DNA from 4 places in the Janthinobacterium sp. PLB04 genome. Region 4 is predicted to be linked to each of the others. Evidence: predicted binding sites of a transcription regulator. Region 4 holds the regulator's gene; each other region holds the start of a gene.

Region 1 (7,944 bases), 740 kb from region 4:
ATTTTTCGATGACCATGCGGTCCGTGACGTGCACGCTGCCCGTCTCGGCGATGCGGCCGATGTCGTTGCGCGCCAGGTCGATCAGCATCACGTGCTCGGCGATCTCCTTCGGATCGGCCAGCAGCTCGGCCGACAGTTCGGCGTCGCGCTCTGGCGTGGCGCCGCGTGGACGGGTGCCGGCAATCGGACGCAAGGTGACTTTCTTGCCGCCGTCCGCCGTCTTCTCGTTGCGCACCAGGATTTCGGGCGAGGCGCCGATGATCTGCATGTCGCCGAAATTATAGAAGTACATATACGGCGACGGATTGAGCGAACGCAAGGCGCGGTACAGTGTCAGCGGCGAATCGACATACGGCTTGCGGATGCGCTGGCCGATCTGTACCTGCATCAGGTCGCCCGCCATCACGTATTCATGCGCCTTGGCGACGGCCTTCAGGTAGTCTTCCTTGGAAAAATCGCGGATGGTTTCCGTGCGCACGGAAGCGCTGGTGACGGGGGCATCGACACCGCGGCGCAGCATCATGCGCAAGTCCTTCAGGCGCTGCTGCGCTTTCGAAAACGATTCGGGCTGCGAGGTGTCGGCGTAGACGATCAGGTAGAGCTTGCCGGACAGGTTATCGATGACGGCCAGTTCTTCCGTCACCATCAGCTGGATGTCGGGCAGCTTCAAGTCATCTTTCGGCGCGCCGCCGGCCAGTTTTTTCTCGATGTGGCGCACGGTGTCGTAGCCGAAGTAGCCGGCCAGGCCGCCGCAGAAGCGCGGCATGCCGGGGCGCAGGGCTACCTTGAAGCGCGACTGGAACTGTTCGATGAAGTCGAGCGGATTGCCTTCGTGTTCTTCGATCACTGTGCCGTTCTTGACGATTTCGGTGCGCTTGCCGTAGCTGCGCAACACGGTCGTGGCGGGCAAGCCGATGAAGGAGTAGCGGCCGAAGCGTTCGCCGCCGACGACGGATTCGAGCAGGAAGGTGTTCTTGCCGCCTTGTTGGGACTGTGCCAGTTTCAGGTACAGGGTGAGCGGGGTTTCCAGGTCGGCGAACGCTTCCGCGATCAGGGGGATGCGGTTGTAGCCTTGCTGGGCCAGCGATTTGAATTCGAGTTCGGTCATGTTTCTCTCCATGCCGTCAGGGTATGAGTGTGCATAGTGCACAAACCCTGCGGTGGGTTATCAAAAAACTTGCCGGGACATGCAATATGCGCAAAATGCGCAAAGGACGCGTGTGCAGCCGGCAGCAATCGTAACGGCTCGGCCCTTAGGCCTGCCAGGATTGCCAGCGTCGCCAAAGCCAGGCCTCAATCGAGCCGGTTTGGGTGACATTGTGTTTTTTGATGAGAAACGTGTTCACGATATGGTGTTGGGTTTGGTCAGTATGCTGGTTAATTTTGCATGCTAATAAAACGGGCTGCTTCGAGCAGTGTCTTTACTATACCATCGGAATCGGTATCGTGTATAGAGTGTCCGTGATTGTAGCCATACGGTACCGTCAGTACGGGGCAAGCCGCAGCCCTGGCCGCTTGTGCGTCATTCGAGGAGTCGCCGATGGCCACCACTTTGGAGGGCGGCAAGTCGAAGTCCGCGCACACTTGCAGCAGCGGCATGGGGTGCGGTTTTTTCTGCGGCAGCGAATCGCCGCCGTAGACGATCTCGAAATACTGGTCCAGGTTTTTCAGTTTCAGCAGGGGCAGAGCGAAGGCGATGGGCTTGTTGGTGACGCAGGCCAGGCGCAAGCCCGCCGCCTTCATCGCCGCCAGTCCCTCTTCCACGTCCGGGTACAGGGTGCTGAACTGGCCGTTGATGGCCAGGTAGTGGCGCTGGTAGCCGTCCATCGCCTGCTCGAAACGCTGTTCCACGCCGGCCGCATCGAAGTCGAGCGCCAGCACGGTGCGGATCAGGTTTTCCGAGCCTTTGCCCACCATCAGTTCGATGGCGTCGGCGCTGATGGGCGCCAGGTCCAGTTCGGCGCGCATGCCGTTGATGGCAACATGAAAATCGGGCACGGTGTCGAGCATCGTGCCATCGAGGTCGATGATGGCGGCGCGCACGCCGGCCAGTACGTGGTCTTTCACCGTGCCCGCTTGCATCAGGCGCCCGCTACTTTGGCCAGCTCGGCGCGCATGGCGTCGATGACGGCCTTGTAGTCCGGCTTGCCGAAGATGGCCGAGCCGGCGACGAAGGTGTCGGCGCCGGCGGCAGCGGCAGCGGCGATGTTGTCGATCTTGATGCCGCCATCGACTTCCAGCATGATGTCACGGCCCGACTCGTCGATCATGCGGCGCGCTTCGGCGATCTTCTTCAGCGCTTGCGGAATGAAGGACTGGCCGCCGAAGCCCGGGTTGACGGACATGATCAGGATGATGTCGATCTTGTCCATCACGTGTTCCAGGTAGTGCAACGGCGTGCCCGGGTTGAATACCAGGCCCGATTTGCAGCCATTGTCGCGGATCAGCTGCAGCGAACGGTCGACGTGATCCGACGCTTCCGGGTGAAAGGTGATGATGTTCGCGCCAGCCTTGGCGAAATCCGGGATAATGCGATCGACAGGCTTGACCATCAGATGCACATCGATGGGTACTTGCACGTGCGGACGGATCGCTTCGCACACCAGCGGGCCGATGGTCAGGTTCGGCACGTAATGGTTATCCATCACGTCGAAGTGGATGATGTCGGCGCCGGCGGTAACGACGTTGCGCACTTCCTCGCCCAGGCGGGCAAAGTCGGCGGACAGGATGCTGGGAGCGATACGGAATGTTGTCATGGTGAAGTAGCCAAAGGATAGAAAATGCGATTTGCGCTATTTTACGCCTGACGCCGCTACCGTGCCTCATTGAAGTACGGTGAAATACAGAATACGCATCGCGCGATGGCCAATGCGGCGCGCGCGACACTCAATATGACTGGCAATGTCTGAATAGGAATGACGATGGCGACTTATGAATTTACGGTAACGGTCAAGACGCAATACCTGCCCGATCAATCGGCACCCGACCAGGGGCGGCACGTGTTCAGCTACACGATCCGCGTCGTCAACACGGGCACGGCTGGCGCGCAACTGATTTCGCGCCACTGGGTCATCACGGATGCGAACAACAAGGTGGAAGAGGTACGCGGCCTGGGCGCCGTCGGCCACCAGCCGCTGCTGCAGCCGGGCGAGCAGTTCGAATACACGAGCGGCACCATGCTGGGCACGCCGCAAGGCTCGATGCATGGCGAATACTTTTGCGTGGCCGAAGACGGCCATCAGTTCGAAGCGCCGATCCCCGAGTTCGTGCTGTCGGTGCCGCGCACCCTGCATTAAGGAAACGCCGGGGGCTTGCCCCCTTATTTCAGTTTTTCGGTGGCGTCCTGTTCTTCACTGAGCTGCTTGCGTGCCGGCGGTGCGGGCTTTTTGCCCGAGTACATGGTCCACCAGACTATAAATGCCAGCAAGAAGAACGCCACCAGCGCCTCTATCATCAAGATCCACATACGCATCCCTATGTTATTTACCCGCAGCCCATTTACCAGCCGTCTGTTTACACGCGGTAGTCTACTCGTTTCAGCCGGTGGCGTCGCGCTTGCGCTTTCCGCCTGCACCACGCCGTCCACGCCACCCGCTGCCTCCAGCGGCAAGGCGCCCGCCATCGCTCCGACCGTCGTCAGGCCGGTGCCGGCCAAGCCTGCCGACGCCAAGGATGCTAAGGATGCCACGGATGCGGCAGCCCCCACCTTCGTGCCCGCCAAGTTCGCCGCCTTGCCTGGCTGGGCCCGCGACGACATGCGCGCCGCCTGGCCCGCCTTCATGGCGTCGTGTGGCGTGCTCGTCAAGCGTCCGGACTGGAAAGAATCGTGCACGATTGCGCGCCAGGTGAATGCGGACAGCGACAAGGCCATCCGCCTGTTTTTCGAGACCTTCTTTGTGCCCAATCAAGTCATCACCGCCGATGGCGCCAATACTGGACTGGTGACCGGTTATTACGAGCCGTTGCTGCACGGCGCGCGCAAGCGCGGCGGTCCATATCAGACACCGCTGTACAAGGTGCCTGACGACCTGGTTTCGGTGGATTTGTCCGGCGTGTATCCGGAATTGAAGAACATGCGCTTGCGTGGCAAGCTGGTCGGCAAGAAGGTGATACCGTACGCGACCCGCGCCGACATCGAGCGCGCCACGTCCGTCACGGGCAAGGAATTGCTGTGGGTGGATGACGAAGTCGAGGCATTCTTCCTGCAAGTGCAGGGCAGCGGCCGGGTACAGCTGACCGATACGCAGGAAACCGTGCGCGTGGCGTACGCGGATCAAAACGGCCATCCGTATAAATCGATCGGCCGCTACCTGGTAGACAAGGGCGAGCTGACCTTGAGTCAGGCATCCGCGCAAGGCATCAAGGCGTGGATCGCCGGCCATCCCACGCGCAAGGATGAATTGTTCAACGCTAATCCCAGCTATGTCTTCTTCAAGGAGGAGCGCTTGCCCGACCCGAAAGTGGGGCCGAAGGGCGCGCTGGGCGTGCCGCTGACGCCGCAGCGCTCGGTAGCCATCGATTCGCGCTTCCTGCCGCTGGGCGCGCCCGTGTTCTTGTCCACCACGCAAGCCAATAGCGAGATCCCCATGCAGCGCCTGGTGATGGCGCAGGATACGGGCGGCGCCATTCGCGGGCCGATCCGTGTCGATTATTTCTTTGGCTTTGGCGCGGAAGCGGCCGAGAATGCGGGCCGCATGAAGCAGAGCGGCGCCGTGTGGGTGTTGTTGCCGAAACAGGCGCCAGCGCGCTAGAGGAGGTGCGCGGCGCCGGCGGGTGATGGCCTGGCGTCAGCTTAGCGCAGAACCATCACTGGCAAGTGCGTGTGGGCCAGCACTTTTTGCGTTTCGCTGCCCACGAACAGCTTGTTCAAGCCCTTGCGGCCATGCGAGGCCATCAGGATGATGTCGCAATGGTAGGTCTGCGCCGCATTGACGATTTCATCGTGCGGGCTCGGTGACACGGCCACCACGCCTTCGAAGGGTACACCGGCAGCGCTTGCCGCTGCGCCGATCTTGTCGATGGCGCGTTGCGAGGCTTCCTGCATCTGTTGTTCATACAGGCTGGCGTCGAGCACGATGCCGCCGTCGGCCATCGGCGAAAACGGGAAGGGCTGCACCACGCTGATGGCGACCAGCTTGGCTTTGTTCAGTTGGGCGAAGGCGAGGGCTGTCTCGGCGGCTTTGTCGGACAACGGCGAGCCGTCGGTGGGAAATAAGATGGTGTTAAACATAGCGTGCTCCTCAAGTGATGTAAGACAGCTTATGGATTTATATCAATTAAAACCTTGATATAAATCAAACCTCACAGGCTTTGGCGTGAATAGTGTCGCCAAGGCAATCTTTTAGCAGTGTATGCCTGTTCATCGCATCAGGTGCGCACGCTACGCAGCGGCGTGCCCCGCACCATGGCGGCTGTCAACAGGATGCTGCCGGCCGCGATGCAGGCCAGTCCATTGCGCACGCCAAAGTGTTCCGCGATCCAGCCGGCGGCCAGCGCGCCCAGCGGCGCCGTCGCCACCGTCAGGAAGCGCATGGTCGACGTCATGCGGCCCAGCATGGGGTCGGGCGTGACTTTCTGGCGCAGGCCCAGATAGGGAATAAAGAACAGCATCACGCCGCAATCGAAAAAGAACATCAATATGGCATACGCCACGGCGCTGGCGGCAGCGCTGCCGAACAGTGCTGCCGGAATCGTTGGCGTCAGGGCAAAGCACACGGAGGTGGATGCCAGGCCGATCAGGATGGTGCGGCCGGCGCCGTAGCGCTTCGTCAATGGCTTGACGATGAAGGCGCTGAGCAAGACGCCGGCGCCGCCCAGCATCTGCGTCATGCCCAGCACGCCAGGACTCATGCCCAGGTCGCGCGTGGCGAACAGCACCGTCAAGGCCATGCTGGCGTAAAACAGGAAGTGCCAGATGCCGGCGCCCCAGGCCAGCGCGCGCAGCAGCGGTTCGCGCCAGACGAACAGCAAGCCGTCGGCGATGTCGCGCAAGGCATGTTTGTCGGATGGGGCGGGGCGCGGGTCGCGCACGCTCATGGCACGCAAATTGAAGACGGAAATCAGATAGCCGCACGCCGTGCACAGGATGGCGACGGGCGCTGACAAGACTTGCACCAGCACGCCGGCCAGGCCGGGACCGATCAGGCGCGAAGCCGATTCGGTGGCGGCAAATTTCGACTGCGCATCGATCAAGCCGTCGCGGCCCACCAGGAAAGTCAGAAACACCTGCTCGGCACCGCCACCGACGACGAAGCCCGTGCCGATAATGAACCCCACTATATATAACCACGGCATGGACAGCACGCCGCACCAGTAAGCCACGGCCACGCTGGCCAGGGCCAGGCCGGACATGCTTTCGCTGAACAGCATGATCGGGTGCTTGCTGCGCCGGTCCAGCAGCACGCCGACGGGCAAGCCGAAGAGGGCGAACGGCAGCGCCTGCAGGGCGACCAGCATGCCCATCTGTTCCGGCGTCGCATGCAATAACAGTACCGCGCACAAGGGCAGGGCCAGCGAGGTGATCTGGGCGCCGAAGCAATTGAGGCCGTTGCTGAACCACAGGCGGCGGAAATTGACGCTGGCGGCGCTGCCGTCGCCGCGCAGGTAATGGGCGCAGTACTGGAAGAGGGAGGAGAAAATATCTTGCTCGATATAAAAATGATCAGACTCACAATAATAGCAGCGCACCTGCCGCGCCGCTGCCGTTAGCCGCTACAATCGTTGCCACCGTGTTCATCCAGAGGAGACTATATGCAATACGAAGACTTGATCATCGATATCCAGGACAAAGTGGCGGTCATCCGCCTGAATCGCCCGAAGGCATTGAATGCCTTGAACGACAACATGATGAATGAGCTGGGCGACGCCTTGCTGAAGTTCGATGCCGACGAGAATATCGGCTGCATCGTGCTCACGGGCAGCGAAAAAGCGTTTGCCGCCGGCGCTGACATCGCCGCCATGGCCGATTACACCTATCCGGACACCTTTACCCAGGGCTACATCAGCCGCAACTGGGAGCATATCTTGCGCGTGCGCAAACCTGTGGTGGGTGCGGTGGCTGGCTATGCGCTCGGTGGCGGCTGCGAACTGGCCATGATGTGCGATTTCCTGATCGCTGCCGACAGTGCCAAATTCGGCCAGCCGGAAATCAAGGTCGGCGTCACGCCAGGCGCGGGCGGTACGCAGCGTTTGCCGCGCGCCATCGGCAAGGCCAAGGCCATGGACCTGTTGCTGACGGCGCGCACCATCGATGCTGCCGAGGCGGAACGTATCGGCCTCGTGTCGCGCGTGGTGCCGGCAGATAAGTTGCTGGAAGAAACCCTGGCTGCCGCCAAGACCATTGCCGCCATGCCGACCTCGGTTGCCATGATGATCAAGGATTGCGTCAACCGCGCCTTTGAAACTACCTTGACGGATGGCGTCGCCTACGAGCGTCGTTTGTTCCAGGCCGCCTTCGGTACGCCTGCGCAAAAAGAAGGCATGCACGCTTTCCTGGAAAAGCGCTTGCCAAACTTCGACGGTCTTTGATATGATTCGCCTCCCCGATGAGACGCACTGGTTTGCGGCACAAAAGGGACGGCCTTCCGGGGCTGGGTAGTAAAAAAGAAGGTTGACGAAATGCTGCAAACGCTTCATACTCTTCCTTCTTCGCAGCTGACAAACACAACGCTTTGTCGATAGCGCGAAAGCAGTAATCGAATACAGTTCTTTAACAATTAACAGTCGATAAGTGTGGGCATTTGATGTAGTGCAGCAGCGATCTTCGGATCGCTGTAAAACTTAAAATATCAAATGTTCACAAGAAATAATGAAATAGGATGCTTCTTCGGAAGTAGTCTGTCAGTTTTTTGAGTGAGCGACCCATCAGCAATGATGGTGCCTGTAAAAGGGCAAAGTAACAGAGATTAAACTGAAGAGTTTGATCCTGGCTCAGATTGAACGCTG
Region 2 (7,944 bases), 1.6 Mb from region 4:
ACATTCCCTTGCGCCGCATCAATGGCGAACCCACCAGCCTGGACGCTTATCGCGGCAAGGTCGTGCTGGTGGTCAATGTGGCCTCCGCCTGCGGCTTGACGCCGCAGTACGAAGGACTGGAAAAACTCTACGCCGACAAGCAGGCCGAGGGCCTGGTGGTAGCCGGTTTTCCCGCCAATGAATTCGGTGCGCAGGAGCCGGGCACCAATGCCGAGATCGCGGACTTTTGCCGTGGCACGTTTGGCGTGCAATTTCCCATGTTTGAGAAAATCGTCGTCAAGGGTCCGGGCCAGCATCCGCTGTACCAGCGCCTGGTGCAAGAGCAGCCGCGGGCGCAGGAAAAGCCGGGCAGCGATTTCCGCGCCAAGCTGGCCGGCTACGGCATCACGCAGGAGCAGCCCAGCGACGTGCTGTGGAATTTCGAGAAGTTTTTGATCAGCAAGGACGGCAAGGTGGTGGGGCGTTTCGCGCCCGACACCACGGCCGATGATGCGCTCTTGCGCGAAGCGATCGCGCGCGAGTTGCAGGCCTAGGTTTTAGTCGGAGGCGTCCAGTGCGGCTGGCTCCATCTCGCCACTGACTTCCTGCAAGCCGCGCGCCAGGCTGGAAATGCTGGGGTTGTCGATGAAGACGCAGCGCTTGCCCGTGCGCTTGCAATAATCCTTGACGCGCCAGTAGGCGCTGTGGCTGATGCAGCCCGTCTGGCAAATCACCAGGTCGGCCGCCGCCAGGCTCGAATCGAGCAGGTTGGCATTGTCTTCCAGGCCGCCGTCGTGGTGGGCGAATTGCGCGCCGACCCGCTCGATCAGGGCGCGGTAGGTGGCGACATTGCCGCTGCGCCCGCCCACGCACAGCACGCTTTGATCGACCAGGCGGATCGGCATTTTCAGCTTGCCGCCGGTCGGCACTTCCAGCTTCGGCGCCGGCGGCGGCACGGCCGCGCTTGGGCGTGGCTGGGCCTGTTTCAATTCCGCGATTTGCTGGCGCAATTCCTTTTCGCGCTCATCCATTTGCGCCAGGCGTTCGACCAGGCGCGTGCGCGATTCCAGCGCCGGGATGGCGGCCTGCAATTGCGCCAGTTCCGCGCGCAAGCCATCGATCACGCTATCCTTGCCGATGGCCTCGGCACGCGTGCGCAGCAGCACGGCTTCCTGACGCTCCAGCTCGCCCGTTTTTTCCATCAGTGCGGCCTGGCTGCGCTGTTGCAGCTTGGCCAGTTCGTGCGCCAGGCGCGCGTTTTCTTCCTGCAAGGCCGTAAATTTGCCCATGTCGGCGCGCACGCAGGCGCCGGCCTGGTGCTGGATCATGTGCAAGTCTCTGCACATCTGCTCTTCCAGCTCGGCATCGCAGCGCGGGTGCGTCAGGCCAGCCCAGAAGGCGCCCGACACGTCGCCGTTGGCGACGGCCGTGCGCCACAGTTGCGCTACCTGCTCCGTGGTCTTGGCGCCGCGAAAGCGCAGGATCACGGGAGCGTAGCGGCGTTCGAGTTCCTTTTGCAGCGCTTCGGACAGACGGTTGCGCGCGCCGCATTCCGTCACGGCGCCCACGTGCACTTCGTAGTCGTCTGCCAGCACGCGCCCGCCCGTCATCTTGCCCACCAGTTTGCGCAGGTAGCCCAATGGCAAGCCCACGCCGACCAGCGGACAATGGCAGGTATGCGACAGTTCCCACAGCCGGCGGCGGCGCGAAGCGAGCGCGGCCGTTTCGGCTCCGTCGCTGGAACAATTGCTGATGACGGGCAGGGACTGGTCTTTGTCACACATGGCGGTATCCTGTTGGGCGGTGGCAGTGTTGAAGAGAAATTATTGCGGCAGGGGCGAGGCAGGGCGCTTGGCGCTCAGCATGCGTGCCAGGCGCTCGAGCAATGTGGTCTTCGGCGGCGCGGGCCGGTGCAGCGCCACCAGGGCAGCCCACTGCTGCGACAGCTGCTGGCACGTCGCTTGCAGCACGGGGCCCAGGCCGGGCGAATTTGACAGCACTTGCAGATGGCGTTCGATGACACCGGCCAGTTTCTCGCAGGGACTGCCCGCATGGTAGTGCGACATCAGATGCAGCACGGCCGACAGCAGCAATTCAGGCTGTTGGCCTTGCGGGGAGGGAAACATCGTGGAAGGTCGGTCGTTCGCCATCAAACACTCCTGTGCGGTGGTTTGGCTGGCTGCGCGCACGGAGCGCGACTGGCTGGCGAGTGTGGTGACTGGCTGCCGTGCTGCTTCAGGCAGTCAGGATCAGCTTGTTCAACTGGGTGACGCGCAGGCGATAGATCTTGCCGCTGTGCTCAATCTCCACTTCGCGGCCTTGCTGCAGCAGCGCTTCGCTGGTGATGCGGCGCGCCGGCTGGGCCATGCTGACGGGAGGACGGACGTGGGCGGTAGCGGCATCCTGGATCAAGGCTGGTTTTGAGCTTTGCATGTTGGGCTTTCTTTATCTCAGTTGAGAATGATTCGTATTTGCATTATTGTTGAATGTGGCCCGAAAAGCAAGGCTTATTTGTGTGGAATCCGCGCTTTTTTGCGGCGAGATGGCAGCGTGGAAGATGCTGCTGCGCAAAGGTGGCCGCTGGCGCGGCGCGGAAGGGGAGTGGCCGCAAAAAAGACCCGGCAAGGCGTTGTGCGCCTTGGCCGGGCCAAGCCTGTGCCAAGCTTGAAGAAATCGGGATGGCGCTAAATGGTGGCCAGCAATTGCGCCGAGGCGGTGGCGGCCGCGGTGGTATCGGCCTTGAGTTTGGCGGCGGCCAGCTGTTTGGCGCGCGAGCGTGACGGCGGCAGGCGGCGCAGGGTTTTCAGGGCATCCGGATCCTTGATGCCGATGGTGCGCTGGTCAACCGTGATGAGGCCAATTTCATTGAATGCGGACAAGGTGCGGCTGACCGTTTCCAGGGTCAGGCCCAGGTAGCTGCCGATTTCATGGCGCGTCATGCGCAGGTTGAACAGTTTGCTCGAATAGCCCATCTGCGCGAAGCGGTCGGCCAGCGATACGAGGAAGCGCGCCACGCGGGCTTCGGCGCTGAGGGCGCCCAGCATGCCGATCATGGCTTGCTCGCGCACGAGTTCGCGGCTCATCACGCCATACATGACGTTTTCCAGTTCCAGGTGCACCCTGCCCAGCGCCGTCAGCTTCTTGAACGGCAGCAGGATCAGGTCGCAGTCGGACAGGGCCACCGCTTCCGAGGAGTAATGGCGCGAGTGGATGCCGTCGACGCCCAGCATGTCGCCCTTCATGGGGAAGCTGAGTACCTGCTCATTGCCGAATTCATCGATGAGCACGGTTTTCAGGAAGCCCGAATTGACGATGTACAGGGTGTCGAACGGTTGGCCGATGGTGTGCACGCGCTGGCCCGTCTTGAATTGCACGTGCTGGAACAGCAGTTCGTCAGCGGCGATGGTGCAGGCGCTGGAGATATGCAGCAGGTCGCACACCTCCTTCAGGTTCGACCAGAGCCGGCCCTGGCGCTGGCGTCCCGCTTCCATCGGGGAGGAGGGGGCCAGCGACGGTGAGGCAGCGCGGGTGTCGGGCGTTTGCGTGGACAGCATGTTCATCTCCTGGTGACAGGTAGTTCAGAGTTGAATGACGGGGTGCTCGGGGCGGCGGGCGGGCAAGGGTCGGCGGCGCGCGTCCAGGCAGGTAATGCTCAATTCGCTGAAGACTTGCTGTGTGATGAAATAACTTTCCAGCAACTTGATGACTGGTTTCAGTATGCCAACAAGCGTATGCAATTAATATCAGCAGTGGCTGAATATGGCAGTAGGAGCTGCGGTAGGTGAGGTAGGATTGTTCCTACAGTTGGCGCGCGGACGCGCGCCAGGAGGATCACGTCTTGAAGGGCGATAGCAGGCGGTGCGCGACGGCATACTGGACCATTTCCGATAGGGAACTCATGCCCATCTTTTGCATGATGCGCGTCTTGTGCGTGCTCACCGTCTTCACGCTCAGATGCAGGTTGTTGGCAATTTCCGTGATCGACTTGCCGGCCACCAGCAGGGAAAAGACTTCGAATTCGCGGTCCGACAACTGTTTATGCAGCAAGCTTTCATTCGGCATCATGATGTTGAGCACGAGCTGCTCCGCCACCTCGGCGCTGATGTAGGGGCGTCCCGACGCCACCTTGTGGATGGCGCCCACGAGCTGGGTGCCCGCGCTTTCCTTGGTCAGATAGCCTTGCGCGCCGGCGCGGATGGCGCGCACCGCATATTGCTCTTCCTCGTGCATGGTGAGGATCAGGATGGACAGCTTGGGCGCCTCGCTGCGGATTTGCCGGATCAGGTCGACGCCGCTGCGGCCCGGCATCGACAGGTCGAGCAGCAGCAGGTCGAAGCCGCCCTGGCGCACGTGGTTGAGGACTTCAAACCCGTCGATGGCCTCACCCACGATGTCGATATCCGGCGCGCCGTCAAGGATGCGCTTTAATCCTTCACGCATGATGGTGTGGTCGTCGGCAATCACAATACGTATCATAGGCGGGCAATCTGGTGGCGTGTAATCTGCTGTGTCCGTTACCGGACAATCAAATGTTAAGAAACGAGAAATGTTGTCATTTTAACTGAAGTGGCCGCACGTTTGCCTTTTTCTTGCTGTGCCGGCAACGGCGGCCTCCGTGGCCATGTGACCCCTTATTTTGCCGGGGGTTCCTTGATCAGCCTATGCACGAGCACGGGCAATTTCGAGTGCGACAGCACCTTGTTGGTGACGCTGCCCAGCAGCAACTGGCCCCAGCCGCTGCGGCCATGCGAGCCCATGAAGATCAGGTCGCATTGCTGCAATTGCGCCACTTCCACGATTTTCAGGGCCGGGCTGTCGGAAAAGGCCGTCAAGCCCGTCGCCTGCAGGCCCCGCTTGGCAGCCGCGTCGAGGATGGGCTGCCAGTGGTCGGCGCCCGCCTTGCGCATGGCGATGCGGTATTCCTCTTCGCTGGGATAGCTTGGCGGAATGATTTCGATGTACACCGGGTACTGGTACTCGGGTGCCACGTACACGGCAAGGATGTCGGCGTGCATCTGTTCGGCAAAGGCAACGCCGGCGCAGGCCGTCAAGTTGGAGACGGTGGAGCCGTCCGTGGCGATCAGAATTTTCTTATACATGGCAGGTCCTTTGGCGATGACTCAGCGCGCGCAACGCCTCTTATTGTAGACGTGGCGGCAGCATTGTATTCATGTAAAGACTTGATAATTGTCAATACTACTGCACCTTCAGTATAGACAACATTGGCAGAAAGATCGTGTTTAAGGTGCAACGATGTCCCAGCGATATCCATATGGCGCTGTTGCGCAGGCGCCCGCGGGCAGGATTTCTTGTGCGGCGCGTGGTCTTGCACGCACGCCAATGGTAGTATTTCAAAATACAACAGCAGGAACACTTATTTCCTGGCGGAAAAGCTCTTGTGGGCCAGCTTTGCACCGGGAAGCGCGTTTTGAGATTTACCAACAGGGCGGCGCCCTGCTACACTCGCACCATCGCAGCGGTATTGCCTCAAATCATCTTAATCGAGAAATTGTGGGTATCAGTCTGTAAAACGCACAGTTCAGGCGGAATTTTGACAAATTATGGAGAAGCAGGGATATGACCAACGCCGCTGATGATTTCGATGCATTATTCGATGAAGTATCCGCGCAAAGCGCGGCCGCAGCCACGCCGGCGCCTGCCGCCGCGCCCGCTCCCGCCGTGATCGCGGATGACGATTTTGACGCGCTGTTCGACTCCGTGTCGGCCAGCGCCGCCGCACCGGCAGCTGCAGCCGCAGCGGCGCCGGTGGCTGCCGCGCCAGCCGCAGCGGAAGCGGCCCCCGTGGCCGGCGCCGATGCGTCTGGCGAAGCGGCCGATCCGGTCGACCAGTCCGACAAGCCGATGTTCGAGCGCCTGGGCGGCATCGTGCGCCTGCTGCACGACTCGCTGCGCGAACTGGGCTACGACAAGGCATTGACGGAAGCGTCGTCGCAGATCGTCGACGCCCAGGACCGCCTGGAATATGTCGCCACCCTGACGGAGCAGGCCGCCAACAAGGTCCTGAATACGCTCGACGAAGGCATGCCGGCGCAAGACGTGCTGTCGAAGAAAGCCAAGGACATGGACAGCCGCTGGACAGCCTTGTTCGATGGCAAGCTGAGCCTGGAAGAATTCAAGGCCCTGGCCGGCGATTCACGCCAGTTCGCGCAAGCCGTTGCCGAAGCAACGGAAGCGGAAAAAGCACGCTTGCTGGAAATCATGATGGCCCAGGACTTCCAGGACATCACGGGCCAGCTGATCAAAAAAGTGGTCAACATCACCAAGACGGTGGAGCACGAGCTGGCTCAGCTGCTGCGCGACAACGCGCCGGCCGAGGTGCGCGAAAAGCTGGCGCAAAAGCCGGTACCGCTGATGCAGGGCCCGTCCGTGCCGTCGGTGGCGCTGGACCAGGATAATGTAGACGACCTTCTTGCGGATTTGGGATTCTAATGGACGATATGCTCAAGGATTTCGTCGTTGAGGCGATGGATCTTGCGGTTAATGTTGAAGAGCACTTATTGCGCCTCGAGCGTGATCCTGACAACAAGGAAACACTGAATGCCGTGTTTCGTTCTTTCCACACCATCAAGGGCGGTGCCGGCTTCATGGGCTTGCCCGCGCTGGTGGCGGCCTGCCATCTGACGGAAAACCTGTTTGACGCCTTGCGCACGGGCGCCGCGCCGGTAACCCCCATCGCCATCGAGGCGGCGCTGCAAGCGTCCGGTTTCGTGGCCGACCAGCTGACGGAACTGGCGAATGGCGCCGCGCCGGAAAGCTTGCCGGCCATGCCGGAAGAGCTGGAACACATCCTGACGAACGCCATCGAAGGCAAGGGCATGGATGCGCCTGCGCCGGCCGCCGCCGTGGTGGCGGAAGCGGCCGTGGTCGTTGCCGAGGTCGCAGAAGTTGCCGTGGCCGCGCCCGCCTCCGTTTCCACCGCCGGCGCCGATGGCCTGGACTGGGAAGGCATGTATAACGCTGTCGTGCCCGAGGGCAGCCGGGTCGCTGCCGCGCCGGTGTCCGCCGTCGCCGCTGCCCCTGCCGTCGTGGCCGCCGCGCCGGCCGCTGCCGCTGCCGCCAAGCCGGCCGCCAAGAATTGGGATGGCGCCGAACGACGCGAAGAGCGTCCGGAAGTGCGCCATGCCGCGCCCGTCAAGGAAGACAGCATCCGCGTCGACGCCGTCAAGCTCGACGCCCTGCTGGAAGTGGCCGGCGAATCCGTGCAGGCCGCCAACCAGGCTGCCGTGCTGCTCGAGCGCTTGCTGCAATTCAAATTCGAAGGCCAGGCCGCCACCCTGATGGCGACTCTGGCGGAAACCCTGGAACGCGCTTCGCGCTACTCGACGGAACTGCAGCGGGCCACCCTGGCCACGCGCATGCAACCCGTGGGCCGTCTGTTCCAGAAATTCCCGCGCCTGGTGCGCGAGCTGGCGAAGGATCTGGGCAAGGATGTCGAGCTGACCATCGAGGGCGCGGAGACGGAAGTCGATCGCGTGGTGGTCGACAGCTTGTACGATCCGCTCGTGCACATGCTGCGCAACTCGCTCGACCATGGCGTCGAATCGCCGGAAGCACGCCTGGCTGCCGGCAAGCCCGCCAAGTCGTATATTTCACTGAAAGCGTGGCAGGAAGCCAACAGTGTCATGATCGTGCTGCAGGATGACGGCAAGGGCATGGATCCGGCCTTCCTGCGCAGCAAGGCCCAGCAAAAGGGCTTGATCAGCGAAAACGCGCAATTGAGCAACGACGAATGCTTCCAGCTGGTGTTCCTGCCGGGCTTCTCGACCAAGGAAGTCGCGTCCAGCGTCTCCGGCCGTGGCGTGGGCATGGACGTGGTGAAAACGGCCGTGGAGAAAAACCGCGGCGCCATCCATATCGAGTCGGCGCTGGGCAAGGGCACGAAATTTGCCATCCGCCTGCCGATCGAACTGTCGATCGTGCCGACCATGCTGGTGTCGACGTCGG
Region 3 (7,944 bases), 810 kb from region 4:
AGAAGATGAAGGCCAGCGCCGTCGTGGCGAACACTTCGAAGAAGCCTTCCACCCACAGGTGCACCACCCACCAGCGCCAGTATTCCATCACCGACAGATGCGTGCGTTCGCCGTAGAACAGGCCGGCGCCATAGAACAGGCCGATGGCGCCGACGGACGCGGTCAGGAGCGCCAGCAGGTTCTTGTCGCCGCCCGGCTTGCGCAGGGCCGGCACCACGCCGCGCAGCATCAACACCAGCCACAGCAGGATGCCGATATATTTGCCGATTTGCCACAAACGTCCCAGGTCCACATATTCATAACCTTGATGGCCGAGCCAGAAATTCCACTCGGGCGGCATCACTTGCGCAATGGCCAGGTAGTTGCCGATGAAGGAGCCGACCACCACGGCGACGAGGGCCCAGAACAGCACATCGACGCCCAGACGCTGCCACTTGGGATCCTTGCCGCCATTGATCAGGGGCGCGAGGAACAGGCCGGCAGCCAGGAAGCCCGTGGCGATCCAGAACAGCGCGGCCTGGATATGCCAGGTGCGCGTGAGCGCATACGGGAACCAGCGCGACACGTCGATGCCGTAGAACTGCTGCCCTTCCACCGTGTAGTGCGCCGTAAAGCCGCCGATGAAGACCTGGAAGGTGAACAGCGCCACCACCAGGAACAGATATTTTCCCAGTCCCCGCTGCGAAGGCGTCAGGGCGAACGTGGTGAGCGGATCGCGCGGGCCGGCGGCCGGCAGCGCTTCGTCGTGGTCGCGCAAGAAGGCCCAGCCCCAGACGAGGAAGCCCACGCCGGCCAGCAGCACCACCACGCTGGCGACCGACCAGACGAGGTTTTCGCCGCTGGGCTGGTTGCCGATCAGCGGTTCATGCGGCCAGTTGTTCGTATAGGTCACTTTCTGGCCAGGACGTTCGGTGGCGGCGGCCCACGCCGTCCAGAAGAAGAACTGCGTCATCTGCGCGCGCCGCTCGGCACTGGGCAGGGTGTTTTCCTTCATGGCGAAATGCTCGCGGCTTTTTTGCAGCGCCGGCGCGTCGGAGAACAGCTGGTCGTAATAGTGCGCCGTGTTGGCGATGGCTTGCACGCGGCGCGGCGACAGGCGCAGCACTTGCGCATCATCGGTACGGTTGCCGCGGTATTCGATCTTGAGCGCTTCGCGCAGCGCCGCCTGCGCGGGGCCGTCAAGCGCCGCGTACGCCTTGCCATGCAGCTCTTGCGCGGCCAGTTCCAGCCAGGCCGTCAGTTCGCGGTGCAGCCAGTCGGCCGTCCAGTCGGGCGCCTGGTAGGCGCCGTGGCCCCAGATGGAGCCCAGCTGCATGCCGCCGACGGATTGCCAGGCCGTCTGGCCGTCGAGGATGCCCTCGCGGTCGAACAGTTGCCGGCCATCCTGCGCCAGCACTTGCGCGGGGATCGGCGGCGCCTGCCGGTAGACTTCCGTGCCGTAGTAGCCGAGCAGCGAAAACGTCACGATCAGCACACCGATCAAGGTGAACCAGAGTTTTTTGTAGGGACCCATGGGTCTTTCCTTTGTCAGTGCACCACGGCCGGCGCAAAGCGCTCGAACAGGATATTGTTTTCAGTATGGATGTGCGCCATCAGGTCTGCACGGAAGGTGCGCAATCCCGTGTACAGCGCGCGCCAGGTAGTGCAGGCGCCGGCCGGCGCGGTGATATCGTTCGTCATCGCCTCCATGGCGCGCAAGGCCACGCCATGATCGTCGTGCTCCATGCGCATCACGTTGATGGGCGCGCCGGCCCGGGGCCCCTGGCCGCGCACGATCATCGGGAACAGCACGTCTTCTTCCTTGCGCATATGGCTTTCCAGCTCCTGCGCCATGGCCGACAGGTGTTCCGCCAGCCCGTGCGGACAGTCGGCGCGCTCGCCATGCACCTGCTCGACCTTGCGTGCCAGGCGTATCAGCTCGGGCAGCTGCTCGCGGTGCACGGCGTGGTAGCGCGCCAGGATGTGTTCCACCAGCTCGGTGGCCGAGGCTTCCTGCCAGTCACGCTCGCCGCTGGTATCTGCGCGCCCTGCCAGCAGCCGCAGTTCCTCGACGATGGGCGCCGTGTCCACGCCGGCCGCTTCGGCCGCTGCGCGCAGGGTCTTGTTGCCGCCGCAGCAGAAATCCAGGCGGTGCGCATCGAACAGGCGCGTGGCGCCAGGGATGCGGCGAGCCAGTTGGCCCAGGGATAGCTCGATCATTTCCATAACAGTTCCTTGATGATGAATAGGGTTTATTGGCGGGCGCCCGCGTGGTAGACGCCGGGCACGGGTTCGCCAGTCACTTCCAGCACGCCCACGGCGCCCTTGCCGGCGCGCGACAAGGCATGGTCGACCAGCAGATAGCTGCCCGGATGCTGTACCTTGAGTTCGACGATGGTCGCGCCGCCCGGTGCCACCAGGGTGGTTTGCACGTCGTGTTTCGGGCTGCTGATCGAGCCTTCGCTGTACACCTTGTCGAATATCTCGCCGATGATGTGGAACGATGAAATCTTGTTCGGGCCGCCGACGCCAAAATAGATGCGCACCGTCTCGCCGACTTTCGCCTGCAATTTGTGCGTCTTGCTCAGGGCGCCCACTTCGCCGTTGAAGACGTAGTAATCGGGCAGTTCATTGGCCATTTTTTCCAGGTTCGGTTCCTGGTGCACGGGCGCGCCGTGCGGACGGCCCGTGTACATCTCGCCCTGCATCACGTAATACTCGCGGTCGACTTTTGACAGGCCGCCTTCCGGTTCGACCAGGATCATGCCGTACATGCCGGCCGCGATATGCTGCGGCACCAGGGGCGTGGCGCAGTGATACACGTACAGGCCCGGATTGAGCGCCTTGAAGGTGACCGTTTTTTCCTGCCCCGGCGCCACCTGCGTGTGCTGTCCGCCGCCATGGCCGCCCGTCACTGCGTGCAGGTCGATCGAGTGGATCATCTTGCTGTCCTTGGCATTGAACAGGGTCAGTTCCACCGTGTCGCCCACCTTCGCGCGCAGCATCGGGCCGGGCACTTGCCGGTTGAAGGTCCAGTACGTAAAACTGGTGCCGTCATCGAGCTTGCCCGGCAGTTCCACCGTCTCCATGCGGTATTTCAGGGTTTGCGGCGCGCGCGCGCCGATGGCGGCCGGCACGGAGGCCGGATTGGCGGCAACGCTGACGGCCGATGGATCGGGACCGCGCATCGGCGACGGTGCGGGCGTGTACAGAGCCAGCGCGGCGGCCTGGCTCGATTCGCTGGCAGCGCTGCCGGCGCCAGCAGCCTTCGGTGCCCCGGCTTCAGCCAGCGAGGTGCCGCTCACTTCCAGCTTGCCTTCCATGCCGATCTGGCGGTGGCCGGGAATCGAGCAGTAATAGGTGAACGTGCCGGCGCGCGTGACCTTGAAGCGCACGGTGGTGCTGCCGCTATTGGCGCTGAACTTGGCCGAGGCCACGTTGAGTTCCGGGATCAGCAGGTCGTGCTCGGCGCCTTCGCCGCTTTTCAGCACAAGTTCGACCGTGTCGCCCACCCTGGCCGCCAGCACGGGATTGACCTGGCCCTTGGCATCGATGAACACCATCTTACCGTCGACGATATTGGTTTGCAGTTCATAGCGCTTGAGCGTGGCGGCGGCGGGTTTGGCCGCAGTGGCGGCAGCGCTGGCCGGCAGGCTCGCCTGGGCTTGCACGGACAGGGGCATGGCCAGTACGCAGACGGCGGCGGCAATGGCGCGGAGGGGGGGAGTCGTTTTCATCAAGCTTTCCTTGGTCTTGTATGCCGGTTCGGCCCCCTTACCTAGGCAAACGACGTGCCAGGAAAAACTTGTTTTAAATCAATGATTTGAAAATTGCAGGGTCGGTATGACCCTTTTAAAGCATGGTCCGTTGTACCCTGCATGGTACTTATGACCACCACTGCCATCCACCTGCTGCTGCTCACCGACCTGGTCGCCGACCTGCCCGTGGCCGTGCGCCTGCAGCGCCTGGTCGGCAGCCTGCGCGCCCACTTCGGCTGCGAGGCCGTGGCCTTGCTCAAGCTCGATGGCGAGCATTTGCGCCCCGTGGCGATGGCCGGCCTGGCCAGCGACGCGCTGGGACGCCGCTTCGCCGTCGCCGATCATCCGCGCCTGGCCGCCATCCTGCAGCGGCGCGGCGTGCTGTGCTTCCATCACGACAGTTCCTTGCCCGACCCCTACGATGGCCTGATCGCCGAGCGGGCCGGCGAGCCGCTGCCCGTGCACGACTGCATGGGCATGGCGCTGGATCTGGAAGGCGAACGCTGGGGCGTGATCACGCTCGACGCGCTGCAGGTGGGCACTTTCGATACGCAGGCGCAGCGCGACCTGGGCGAGCTGGCCTGCGCTATCGAGGCGGCCGTACGCGTCACGCGCCTGGAGGCGGAAATCCGCGCCCTGCGCCTGTCGGGCGGCGCCATGCTGGCCGATGCGCAAGCGCCGCGCGAGGAACACGATTTCGTCGGCCAGAGCAGCGCCATCACGCACTTGCTGCACGAATTGCAGGTGGTCGCCGATTCCGAACTGCCCGTGCTGCTGCTGGGGGAAACGGGCGTCGGCAAGGAACTGTGCGCGCACCGCCTGCACCGCCTGTCGCGCCGCGCCGGCAAGCCCCTGATCCATGTCAATTGCGCGGCCTTGCCCGAGTCCCTGGCCGAGAGCGAATTGTTCGGCCATGTACGCGGTGCGTTTTCCGGCGCCGTCAGCGACCGGCCCGGGCGTTTCGAGGCGGCCGAAGGGGGCACCCTGTTTCTCGATGAAGTGGGGGAATTGCCGCTGTCGATACAGGCCAAGCTGCTGCGCACCTTGCAAAATGGCGAAATCCAGCGCCTGGGCGCGGACCGGCCGCGCAGGGTCAACGTGCGCGTGATTGCCGCCACCAACCGCAGCCTGCGCGAGCATGTGCGCGACGGTTCGTTCCGCGCCGACCTGTACCACCGTTTATCCGTGTATCCCGTGCCGATTCCGCCGCTGCGCGAGCGGGGCAATGACGTGCTGCTGCTGGCCGGTGGTTTCCTGGAACTAAACCGCGCGCGCCTGGGCTTGCGCAGCCTGCGCCTGTCCGCCGCGGCGGAAAACGCCTTGTGCCATTACCGCTGGCCGGGCAACGTGCGCGAACTGGAACATGTGATCAGCCGGGCCGCGCTGAAAGCCGTGATCCGCGGCGCGGACCGCAAGGACATCGTGACCCTGGAAACGGATATGCTCGACCTCGATGCGCTGGAAGCGCCGGCCGGCGAGAACGCGCTGCCGCTGGCGCCAGCCGTGTGCGGCACGCCAGCGGCGCCGCTGCTGTCCATGCATCAGATCGTGGAAGCGAGCCAGCGCCAGGCCATCCGGCAAGCGCTGGTCCTGCATCAGGATAACTGGGCCGCTGCCGCGCGCCAGCTGGGGCTGGACGCCAGCAATTTACATAAGCTGGCGCGCCGGGTCGGCTTGAAAGCCTGAACCGGGGTAAAAACTCAGCGGTGAGTGACCAGGGTGCTCGGCAGGCTGTGGAAGTAGGCGGCCAGGTCCTTGATGTCCTGGTTGCTCAGCGGTTTTACCTGGCCCGTCATGATGGCGTTGTTGCGGCCATTGGGCTTGTCGCCCCGTTTATACGCCGTCAGGGCGTGTTCCAGGTAGTCCTTGTGCTGGCCCGCCAGTTTCGGATAGGACGGATCGATGGGCGAACCGTAATCCTTGCCGTGGCAGGTGGCGCAGCTGTATTTTTCGGCCAGGGCCTTGCCCGTGTTGATATTGCCGGCGGCGCTGGCGCCGAACGAGACGGTGGCGCAAACGAGGGCGGCGAGTAGTTTTTTCATCTGACTGGTCCTCAGTTCGTCTTGGCTTGTTGCGCATAATACGCGGCGACATCAGCGATATCCTGGTCCGACAGGCTGCTGGCGATGCCCTTCATGCTGGGGTGCTTGCGGTCGCCCTTCTTGTAGGCTTGCAGCGCATTCTCGATATATTTTGCCGGCTGGCCGCCGATCATCGGCACCTGGAATACTTCAGGAAAGGTTGCCTTGTAACCGGGAATGCCGTGGCAGCCGATACACATTTCCACCTTGGCAGGGGCTGCCTTGGCGTTTCCTACAATGTCAGCCGCTGTGACGGCATTTGCTATGCCGGCAAGCACGAGAAGTGCAAATATTTTTTTCATAGTGGCAATGTGAACAAAGGTAATCGGAGAAACGCCAGAGCTGGTTTTTTATTGATTTTATGTATTGACAATTAAGGTTGACAATTAATCTGCTGCTTGCCGATTCTAGCCAAGATATTCTTGCAAGTCCACCTATAAAACCCGCAGTGTAGGCAGGCAGGCACAGGCCGTCCGCGTGGCAGTGCGCCACAGTTCTGTTTATACTCACCATTTCCCTACTTTGGCAGACCGCTCATGCAAGCACAGCACACCCAGCAAGGCCAACGCTTCGAAGGTTCCGACAGCTATGTCGCCACCGCCGACCTGAAACTGGCCGTGAATGCGGCGCTGACCCTGCAACGCCCGCTGCTGATCAAGGGCGAACCGGGCACGGGCAAGACCATGCTGGCCGAGGAAGTGGCCGCCGCGCTGAACATGCCGCTGATGCAATGGCATATCAAATCGACCACCAAGGCGCAGCAGGGCCTGTACGAATACGACGCCGTCTCGCGCCTGCGCGATTCGCAGCTGGGCGACGAGCGCGTGCGCGACATCCAGAACTACATCGTCAAGGGCGTGCTGTGGCAGGCGTTCACGGCGCCCGAGCCGGTGGTGCTGCTGATCGATGAGATCGACAAGGCCGACATCGAATTCCCGAACGACCTGCTGCGCGAACTGGACCGCATGGAATTCTATGTGTATGAGACGCGCGAAATGGTCACGGCGCGCCACCGTCCGCTCGTCATCATCACCTCGAACAACGAGAAGGAATTGCCGGACGCCTTCCTGCGCCGCTGCTTCTTCCATTACATCAAATTCCCGGACAAGGACACGATGGAGCAGATCGTCGCCGTCCACTACCCGCACCTGAAACAGGAATTGCTGGCGCAGGCGCTGCAAACCTTCTATGAAGTGCGCGACGTGCCGGGCCTGAAGAAAAAACCGTCGACATCGGAATTCCTCGACTGGCTCAAGCTCCTGCTGGCCGAAGACATCCCCTTTGACGCGCTGCGCAGCAAGGACAACAAGGCAGTCGTGCCGCCGCTGCACGGCGCGCTGCTGAAAAACGAGCAGGACGTGCACCTGTTCGAGCGCCTGATGTTCATGTCGCGCACCAACCGCTAAGGAGCGCCGGTGAACGACATCAGCCCGGACAAGGTCTTCGTCCCCCTGGAACTGCACGGCATCCGCCTCGAAGCGCTGGCGCCGCACCACGCGCCTGGCCTGCGCGCGGCGGCCACGGACGGCGAGCTGTGGAACCTGCGCGTCACCTCCGTGCCCGAGCCGGACCAGGTGGACCAGTACATTTTCAAGGGCATCGAGATGCGCCCTTCGCGCTTCGCCTTTGCCGTCATCGACGTGGCCAGCGGCGAGGTGCTCGGCACCACCAGCTACCACGACGTGGTGCCGGCCATCGGGCGCCTGGAAATCGGCTACACCTGGTATGCCAAGCGCTGCCAACGCAGCCACGTCAACACCACCTGCAAATTGCTGCTGCTGGCGCACGCCTTCGACACGCTCGGCTGCGCGCTGGTGGGCCTGCGCACCGATAATTTCAACCACGCCTCGCAGGCGGCCATCGAGCGCCTGGGCGCGAAAAAGGACGGCGTGCTGCGCCACCATGCGCTGCGCCGCGACGGCACCGTGCGCGATACCGTCATGTACAGCATCACGCGCGGCGAGTGGCCCGAGATTGCCGCCCATTTGCGCTACAAGCTGGCGCAGCGCCCCATCGCCGCGCTGCCCCGCGCGGGAGCCGCCGGGGCAGAGGAAGCGCCATGCTGATCGACTTCTTCTTCACGCTCAAGGATGCGAAGATTCCCGTCTCGATCAAGGAATTCTTGA
Region 4 (7,944 bases):
GAGCTGCTCGACGCCCTGTTGACCCTGCCGATGGTGATGCCGCCCACCGTACTCGGCTATTACCTGCTGGTGCTGCTGGGCCGGCGCGGCACCCTGGGCGTCTGGCTGCAGGACAGCTTCGGCATCAACCTGATTTTTACCTGGCAGGGCGCCGTGATCGCCTCCACCGTGGTCGCCTTTCCCCTCGTCTTCAAGCCGGCGCGCGCCGCCTTCGAGGCCGTCGACGGCCAGCTGGAGCAGGCCGCCCGCGTGCTGGGCATTTCGGAAATGGCGATCTTCTTTCGCGTGACCTTGCCGCTGGCCTGGCGCGGCATCCTGGCCGGCGTGCTGCTGGGCTTTGTGCGCGCCCTGGGCGAATTCGGCGCCACCCTGATGGTGGCCGGCAGCATCCCCGGCAAGACGCAAACCCTGTCGGTGGCCGTGTATGAAGCCGTGCAGGCGGGCCAGGATGACGTGGCCAATACGCTGGTCCTGATTATCTCCTTTGTCTGCATCGTGGTGCTGTTGTCGGCTGGCCGCCTGGCGCCCGGGCGCATCGCGCACAAATGACGGCTATGATGACGCCTATGCAACTCGACCTCGACATTCGCGCCACCTTGCGCTCCGGCAAACGCCGCTTCGACATGCAAGTGCAATGCACGTCCGATAGCCAGCGCATCGCCATGTATGGCCCGTCCGGCGCAGGCAAGAGCATGACCCTGAAAGCCATTGCCGGACTCTTCACGCCTGACGCGGGCCATATCCGCCTGAACGGGCGCACCCTGTTCGATGCCGCCGCCGGCATCAACCTGCCGCCGCAGCAGCGCAATGTCGCCTACCTGTTCCAGGATTACGCGCTGTTCCCGCACCTGACGGTGCGCCAGAACGTGGGCTTTGGCCTGGCGCGGGGCTGGTTCAATCCGCGCGCGCGCGAAAAATTGCAGAAGGTCGAGCATTGGCTTGACGCCTTCCACTTGCAGGAACTGGCGCACCAGTTTCCCTACGAGTTGTCCGGAGGCCAGCGCCAACGGGTGGCGCTGGCGAGGGCGCTCGTGGCCGAGCCGGCCGCGTTGCTGCTCGACGAGCCGTTTGCCGCCCTCGATCCGGCCCTGCGTGTCAAAATGCGTTTGGAACTGAGCCAGTGGCAGCAGCGCCTGGACGTGCCCATGATCCTGATCACACACGATCCGGAAGATGCGCGCATTCTGGGCGAGCATGTGCTGTACTTGCGCGACGGACAGATCGATAACAGGGAAGAACACATGGCATTGGGTGAACGCATTGGATAAATCAGCGGCAGCGGAAATCGGCTTGCAAGGCTCGGTATGGATGACGGTGGGCGGAGAAAACCTGGGCGGCGCCGGCCGGGTGGAATTGCTGGGCGCTATCGCCGAATGCGGCTCCATCACGCAGGCGGCCAAGCTTGTGAAGATGAGCTACAAGGCGGCCTGGGACGCCATCGACGCGATGAACAACCTGGCCGGCGAGCCGCTGGTCGAGCGCCTGACGGGCGGCAAGGGCGGCGGCGGCACGCGGCTGACGCAGCGGGGGCGCCAGCTGGTCGACAATTTCCGCATCATCGAGCGTGAGCATGCCCGCTACCTGCGCCAGCTGGGCAGCCAGGCGGAAGGCATCGCCGACGATCTTTTACTCATACGGAGAATGGCCATGAAAACCACGGCACGCAATCAATTCCTGGGCAAGGTGGCCGAACTGAAACAGGGCGCCGTCAACGACGAAGTCACCCTGGAATTGCCCGGCGGCCAGCAGATCGTCGCCATCGTCACGCAAGGCAGCAGCGCAAGCCTGGGCCTGGTGCCGGGCGCGGAAGCGTTTGCGCTGATCAAGGCCTCGTCCATCATCCTTGTGGCGGACAGCGAAGGCGCGCGCTTTTCCGCGCGCAACCAGCTGGCCGGCACCGTCACGCGGGTGCAGACGGGCGCCGTCAACACGGAAGTGGTGCTGGACTTGCCGCGCGGCGGCACGATCGCCGCCATCATCACCAACCAGAGCAGCACCGACCTGGGCATCGCCATCGGCAGCAGCGTGACGGCGATCTTCAAGGCATCCAGCGTGATTCTGGGCGTGCCCGCCTAAACCCAAAGCAAGGACTGGGGTCGTACCCTGAGGGTACGACCCCGGCCTTTATCTCTTGGGTTCAAACGAGCTTAATCCTTCAGCCTGGACAACCAATCCGTCGCCGCCGCCAGCGCCTGCTCCAGTTCCTGCGCCGTGTGCGCCAGCAGCGCCGGCACCTCGTCCAGGCGGCCCGCGTCGATGGCTTCCTCGGTGGCGAACGCGGCGCGGATCAGGCGTTTCGTGCCCAGGGTGCCCACGGAGCCGCGCACGCCGTGCAGGATGCGCGCCACGTCGCTGTGGCGGCCCGATTGCAACGCTGTTTCGGCGTCGCGCACGGGCGTCATGCCCTTGTTCAGCGCGTCTTCCACCATGCGCCGCAGCACGCCGCGCCCCTTCGCGTCGCGTCCCATCACGCGCATCAGCGGCGCCATGGAAAACACTTCTTCATCGGCGACGCGTACCGGCTCGGCCGCCTGCACTTGCGGGCGCTTGGGCAGGTGGCGCAGGATGACTTCCATCATCTCTTCCACCACCACGGGCTTGGCGATGAAGTCGCTGATGCCGGCCGTCATGCAGCGCTCGCGCTCGGACGCCAGCACGCCGGCCGTCATGGCGATCACGGGCAGGTTCAGGCGCAGTTCCGTGCGGATGATGTGGGTGGCGCTGAAACCGTCCATGACGGGCATCTGCATGTCCATCAGCACGATGTCGTAGCGCAGCGCTTCCGTGCGCAGCCGTTCCACGGCTTGCAAGCCGTCGCCCACCACGTCCAGGGTGGCGCCCATGTGTTCGAGGATGCCGCGCGCCACGGCCTGGTTCAAATGATTGTCTTCCACCAGCAGGAAATGCACGCCGGCCAGTTCCGTGCCCAGCGGCTGGTGCAGGATGCGCTGCTCGCCGCCGTCATTCTTGGCGATCAGCGCCTGGTGCAGGGCATCGAACAGGCTGGAGCCCGTGATCGGCTTCATCAGCACGACATCGGCCTCGGCCGCGCTGGAGATTTCCTCCAGGTGGTTGCGGGCGAAGGCGTTGACCATCACCACGATGGGCTGGCGCTGGCCGCTGGCCGCCTGGCGGATGGCCTTGGCCGTGGCCAGTCCGTCCATCACGGGCATGTGCCAGTCGGCCAGCACCACGTCATACGGCTGCTGCTGCGCCAGGCGTTCGCGGTACAGTTCGATGGCGGCAAAGCCGGAGTCCACTTCGTCGGCCAGCCAGCCCCACGCCTCGATCAGCTTGACGATCAGTTCGCGCGTGGTGCGGTTGTCGTCGGCCACCAGCAGGCGCAGCTGGCCCAGGGCCGGCGTGCGCCGCGTTTCGGCCGGCTGCGCCAGCATCTCGAAGGGCACGCTGAACCAGAAGCGGCTGCCCTTGCCTTCGCTGCTGGCGACGGCGATGTCGCCGCCCATCATGTGGATCAGCTGCTTGCTGATGGCCAGGCCCAGGCCCGTGCCGCCGAAGCGCCGCGTGATGCTCTGGTCGCCCTGCGAAAACGCGGCAAACAGCTGCTGTTGCTGCAGTTCCGTCATGCCGATGCCCGTGTCGCGCACTTCGAAGCGCAGCCAGGCGCGCCCGTTTTCGCTCTCGGCCAGGCTGACGGCCACCACCACTTCGCCGCTCTCGGTAAACTTGATGGCGTTGCCGGCCAGGTTGACGAGAATTTGCTGCAGGCGCTGGGCGTCGCCCACGAGGCGCCGCGGCACGTCGGGCTCGACGGCGATGGCCAGTTCCAGTTCCTTTTCGCCCGCATTCATCGTCATCGTCGTGGCCAGGGTATTCATGACTTCGTCGAGGTCGAATTCGACGGGTGACAATTCCATGCGGCGCGCCTCGATCTTCGAATAGTCGAGTACATCGTTGAGGATGCCCAGCAGCGACTGGCCCGCCACTCTGACCATGGTCAGGTACTTGCGCTGTTCCGTGTCGAGCCTGGTATTGCCCAGCAAATACACCATGCCCAGCACGGCATTGAGGGGCGTGCGGATTTCATGGCTCATGTTGGCCACGAAATCGCTCTTTGCGCGGTTGGCCGCCTCGGCCCGGTCGCGTTCCTGCTCCAGCTCCGCCGCGCGCGCTTCGAGTTCCTGCTGCAGGCGGTCGCGTTCGCTCATCAGGCCATTGAACGCTTCCGTCAGTTCGCCGATCTCGTCGCGCTGCTGTACCGGCACGGGGGTGAAACGGCTGCCGCTGGTGCGCAGGGCCAGCAGGGTGTCGCGCAGGCGCACCAGCGGCGACAGCAGGCGTACGGTGACCAAGCCCAGAACAAAGGCGGCCAGCAGCGAAGCGAGGATGCTCCACAGCACCAGCCGGTACAGTACGCCATCGAACGGTTCGAAGGCATCCTCGACGGGCAGCGAGGCGGCCAGCAGCCAGTTCACGGATTTCAGGCGCTTGAAGCTGTTGACGGCCGTGATGCCGCGGCTGTTGGTGCTGACCATGCTGCCTTCGCCATCCTCCTTCAGCAGCTGGGTGGTCGTCAGGTTGGCGTTCGGCTTGCGCGGCTGCAGCAAACGGCTGGTATCGGGGTGCAGCACATAGCGCGGCACGGCGCCGCGCGTGAGGATGAAGTAATAGCCGCTCTTGCCGATCTTTTCCGAGCGCAGGCGGCCCAGCAGATTGTCCTTGTACAGGCGCAGCACGCCGATCACCACGCCGGCCACCTGGCCATCGGCGGCCAGCACGGGCGCCACCATCTGCACGATGGGCATGCCGCTCGACTTGCCCAGCATCGGCTCGGTAATCATGGGCTGGCGCGTGCGCAGGACGGTCTGGAAATACTCGCGCTCGGCGACGTTGATGCCGGCGCGCCCCGCCACTTCCGGCATGTCGGCCACGATGGCGCCATGCGCATCGAGCACCAGCACGTCGTCGAACAGCACCAGCATCGAGCGGCGCGCATAGTATTCGCGCAGTTTGGCGGGCTGGGCGATCAGTTCCGGCGGCTGCTGCCTGGCCGTCAGGGTGACAATCTGCAGCAGCATGCCCAGCTTGTCGTCGAGCTCGGCAGCGGTGCGGCTGATCAGGGATGACTGCTGGCTCAGCAGTACTCGGGTGAAGTCGTCGCGCATGTGCTGCACCTGGATCATGGTGACCAGCGCGATCATGGCGATCGAGGTCAGGCTGGTGGCCAGCGCGACTTTTGCTTTAATGCCGAGAGGCTTCATGATTTCCTTTTCAGTGCCGGGCGGCACAGGCGGCAGATAATGCTGTCAGGAATTTTCCTATCAATACCCCAGCTTGGCAAGCGCCGCCGCGCAAATTGCCCGCCCCGTATGGGCTTTTGACGATGTTGCCATATAATTAAAGGCTGGACGTCGTTTATTCGCCGAATTTACGGTGAAATTGGCATACGGCAACCCTGTATGCAGCTGTATGCAGTAAACTTGTTGTTGCATTTTCTAAAAGGTACCGACATGACTGAAGCGCTACTCACTCCCACCTTGCCCACCGTGAACGTGGAGGCGTTGCGTGCACGATGCTCGACCTGCAGCATGCATCAATTGTGCCTGCCGATGGGCCTTGATGTGGGCGACATGGATAGGCTGGACCAGATCATCGGCCGCCGCCGCAAGATCGTGCGTGGGGCCTCGCTGTTCCGCATCGGCGACTCGTTCCAGAACCTGTACGCGATCCGCCTGGGGCACTTCAAGACCTACCAGATCAATCCGGGTGGCGAAGAGCAGGTGACGGGTTTCCAGATGGCCGGTGAACTGCTGGGCATGGATGCCATCAGCGCCGACCGCCACCACTGTAATGCCGTGGCGCTGGAAGACAGCGAAGTGTGTGAAATTCCGTTTTCCAGCCTGGAACAATTGCTGGGCAATATGCCGACCCTGCTGCGTCATTTCCACCGCATGATGAGCCAGGAAATCACGCGCGAGCAAAGCGTCATGCTATTGCTGGGCAATATGCAGGCGACCCAGCGTTTTGCCGCCTTCATCGTCAACCTGGCATCGCGCTATGAAGCACGCGGCTATTCGGGCAGCAATTTCCAGCTGCGCATGTCGCGCGAGGAAATCGGCAACTACCTGGGTCTGACCATCGAAAGCGTCAGCCGCTTATTGTCGAAATTCAAGAAGGAAGGCTGGCTGCGCGTCTCGAACCGCGAGATCGAAATCCTGCAGCCGGCCAAGTTGAAAGCCATTACGGCCGGTACGGACACCTGCAAGTAACAGCACCGTCAAAACCTGCTGCGCGTCGCGCTTTGCGGCCTGCGATGCTCGCTGGATCGGCGCGCCCGTGCATAGCACAGCTGCGCTTCTCAACCACAAATCACTGCCGCTCGCGACGGTTTTCCCGGCGCTGTACGTTAAAGCTCTTCATCCGCGTGCAGCGCGATGCTGCGTTGCAGGGGCCAGGTCCAGATGCCGGACAGGCGCCACTCGCGTTTGTCGTTTTCCACCAGCACTTGCCAGCGGCTGCGCTCGAGCATCGGCAGTGCTACGGAAAAATTGCCGGCCGCATCGGGCTGCACCAGCAGCTTGATATCCTTTTCGGGCAGGGTCGCATGCGCCAGGTGCAGCTGCAGCGGCGCCTGATAGGCCTTGCCGAAGCTGTGCACGGAACCACTGAGGCGCGCTGCAGCCACGTCATATGACAGGCGCGTATCCATGGCCAGGTCGCTGGCGATCGTGTCGCGCTTCAAATCCTGGTTGATCGCCTTGCCCTGCTTGTAATAATCGCCCACCACCAGCGCATCGGGCTGCGTAAACGCGATATAGCCCATGAAGCTGCCGACGACCACGGACAGGCCGGGACCGATCATCAGCAGCCATGGCCAGCGATGCTTGTACCACGGTGCAACGGGTGCTTGCAGTTTCAGACTGTCGGACATGATATTTCTCCTGTTTGATCAGCCAGCCCCCGCATGGGGACCGGCCTTCCTGCAACTTCGTGGCGGCGGCGAGGGCACCCGGTCCCCGTCCGCCTTTCCTTGTTAACGTGGCACGATGAATACCGCGCTTTCACGCACATGCAGCGATGGATCGTCCAGCGATTGCAATTCGATCGCAATCTTGTTCGAGCCCTTCTCGCCGACGCCGTGCGGCACGCGCAGGCGGATCGGCCAGCCCAGCGTTTCCGTCGGCTGCAAGGTCACTTCTTCGCGCGTCAGCAAGGTCAGGCCCGGCAAGCCGGAAGCGCTGATTTTAAAATGCTGGCTTTGCTCGGACGTATTCATGATCTGCAGGCGGTAGACGTTTTCGATCATGCCGTCCTCCACTTCGCGCCCCATCGAACCGCGATCGCGGATCACGTCCATTTTCAGGGGCGTGCGCAGGGCCAGCGAGGTACACACGGCGATGATGATCAGGGCCAGGATGGAAGTGTAGATCAAGACGCGCGGGCGCATGGCGCGCTGGCGTATCTGCTTCGAATTGAAGTTGTTTTCCATCGCATGGTCGGTGCTGTAGCGTATCAGGCCACGCGGCCGCTCGACCTTGTCCATCACGCTGTTGCAGGCATCGACGCAGGCGGCGCAGCCGATGCATTCATACTGCAGGCCGTTGCGGATATCGATGCCGGTCGGACACACCTGCACGCACAGGGTGCAGTCGATGCAATCGCCCAGCTTGTCGTTGTTGCCGGCCTTCTTGCTCATGGCGCCACGCGGTTCGCCGCGCTTGGCATCGTAGGTGATGATCAGCGTGTCCTGGTCGAACATGGCGCTCTGGAAGCGCGCGTACGGGCACATGTATTTGCACACCTGCTCGCGCAGCCAGCCCGCGTTGCCGTAGGTTGCAAGGCTGTAGAACAAGACCCAGAACCATTCCCAGGGGCCGAAATTGAGGGTGGTCACCGACTGCGCCAGTTCCTTGATCGGCGTGAAGTAGCCGACAAAGGTAAAGCCCGTCCACAGGGCGATGGCGCCCCATACCAGGTGCTTGG

The links. Region 4 encodes FNR, which switches genes on or off when oxygen is low (the NO sensors DNR and NnrR bind a similar motif). Its sites were predicted from a motif close to TTGATNNNNATCAA; they were not measured.
Region 1: LSO07_RS04415 (universal stress protein) is a predicted target of FNR. The motif match lies at 5,285-5,298, and genes of this name have one in related genera.
Region 2: LSO07_RS22680 (universal stress protein) is a predicted target of FNR. The motif match lies at 5,160-5,173, and genes of this name have one in related genera.
Region 3: nirK (copper-containing nitrite reductase) is a predicted target of FNR. The motif match lies at 3,785-3,798, and genes of this name have one in related genera.

The regions. Positions count from the first base shown of each region.
Region 1 covers NZ_CP088968.1:1,011,102-1,019,045, forward strand. The annotation lists gene trpE (anthranilate synthase component I) at 1-1,108, opposite strand, end outside; gene LSO07_RS04390 (phosphoglycolate phosphatase) at 1,378-2,082, opposite strand; gene rpe (ribulose-phosphate 3-epimerase) at 2,082-2,756, opposite strand; gene apaG (Co2+/Mg2+ efflux protein ApaG) at 2,922-3,296, shown strand; gene LSO07_RS04405 (hypothetical protein) at 3,320-3,466, opposite strand; gene mltA (murein transglycosylase A) at 3,477-4,751, shown strand; gene LSO07_RS04415 (universal stress protein) at 4,793-5,230, opposite strand; gene LSO07_RS04420 (MFS transporter) at 5,368-6,687, opposite strand; gene LSO07_RS04425 (enoyl-CoA hydratase) at 6,751-7,527, shown strand.
Region 2 covers NZ_CP088968.1:5,132,196-5,140,139, reverse strand. The annotation lists gene LSO07_RS22710 (glutathione peroxidase) at 1-533, shown strand, start outside; gene LSO07_RS22705 (DUF2325 domain-containing protein) at 537-1,763, opposite strand; gene LSO07_RS22700 (hypothetical protein) at 1,803-2,129, opposite strand; gene hemP (hemin uptake protein HemP) at 2,215-2,412, opposite strand; gene LSO07_RS22690 (Crp/Fnr family transcriptional regulator) at 2,664-3,470, opposite strand; gene LSO07_RS22685 (response regulator) at 3,811-4,455, opposite strand; gene LSO07_RS22680 (universal stress protein) at 4,611-5,078, opposite strand; gene LSO07_RS22675 (protein phosphatase CheZ) at 5,557-6,429, shown strand; gene LSO07_RS22670 (chemotaxis protein CheA) at 6,429-7,944, shown strand, end outside.
Region 3 covers NZ_CP088968.1:5,876,449-5,884,392, forward strand. The annotation lists gene LSO07_RS25995 (nitric-oxide reductase large subunit) at 1-1,513, opposite strand, end outside; gene ytfE (iron-sulfur cluster repair protein YtfE) at 1,528-2,205, opposite strand; gene nirK (copper-containing nitrite reductase) at 2,232-3,716, opposite strand; gene norR (nitric oxide reductase transcriptional regulator NorR) at 3,867-5,423, shown strand; gene LSO07_RS26015 (c-type cytochrome) at 5,438-5,779, opposite strand; gene LSO07_RS26020 (c-type cytochrome) at 5,791-6,120, opposite strand; gene LSO07_RS26025 (AAA family ATPase) at 6,355-7,224, shown strand; gene LSO07_RS26030 (GNAT family N-acetyltransferase) at 7,234-7,884, shown strand; gene LSO07_RS26035 (vWA domain-containing protein) at 7,878-7,944, shown strand, end outside.
Region 4 covers NZ_CP088968.1:270,710-278,653, reverse strand. The annotation lists gene modB (molybdate ABC transporter permease subunit) at 1-549, shown strand, start outside; gene LSO07_RS01100 (sulfate/molybdate ABC transporter ATP-binding protein) at 567-1,268, shown strand; gene LSO07_RS01095 (TOBE domain-containing protein) at 1,309-2,076, shown strand; gene LSO07_RS01090 (response regulator) at 2,148-5,222, opposite strand; gene fnr (fumarate/nitrate reduction transcriptional regulator Fnr) at 5,472-6,230, shown strand; gene LSO07_RS01080 (FixH family protein) at 6,368-6,892, opposite strand; gene ccoG (cytochrome c oxidase accessory protein CcoG) at 6,995-7,944, opposite strand, start outside.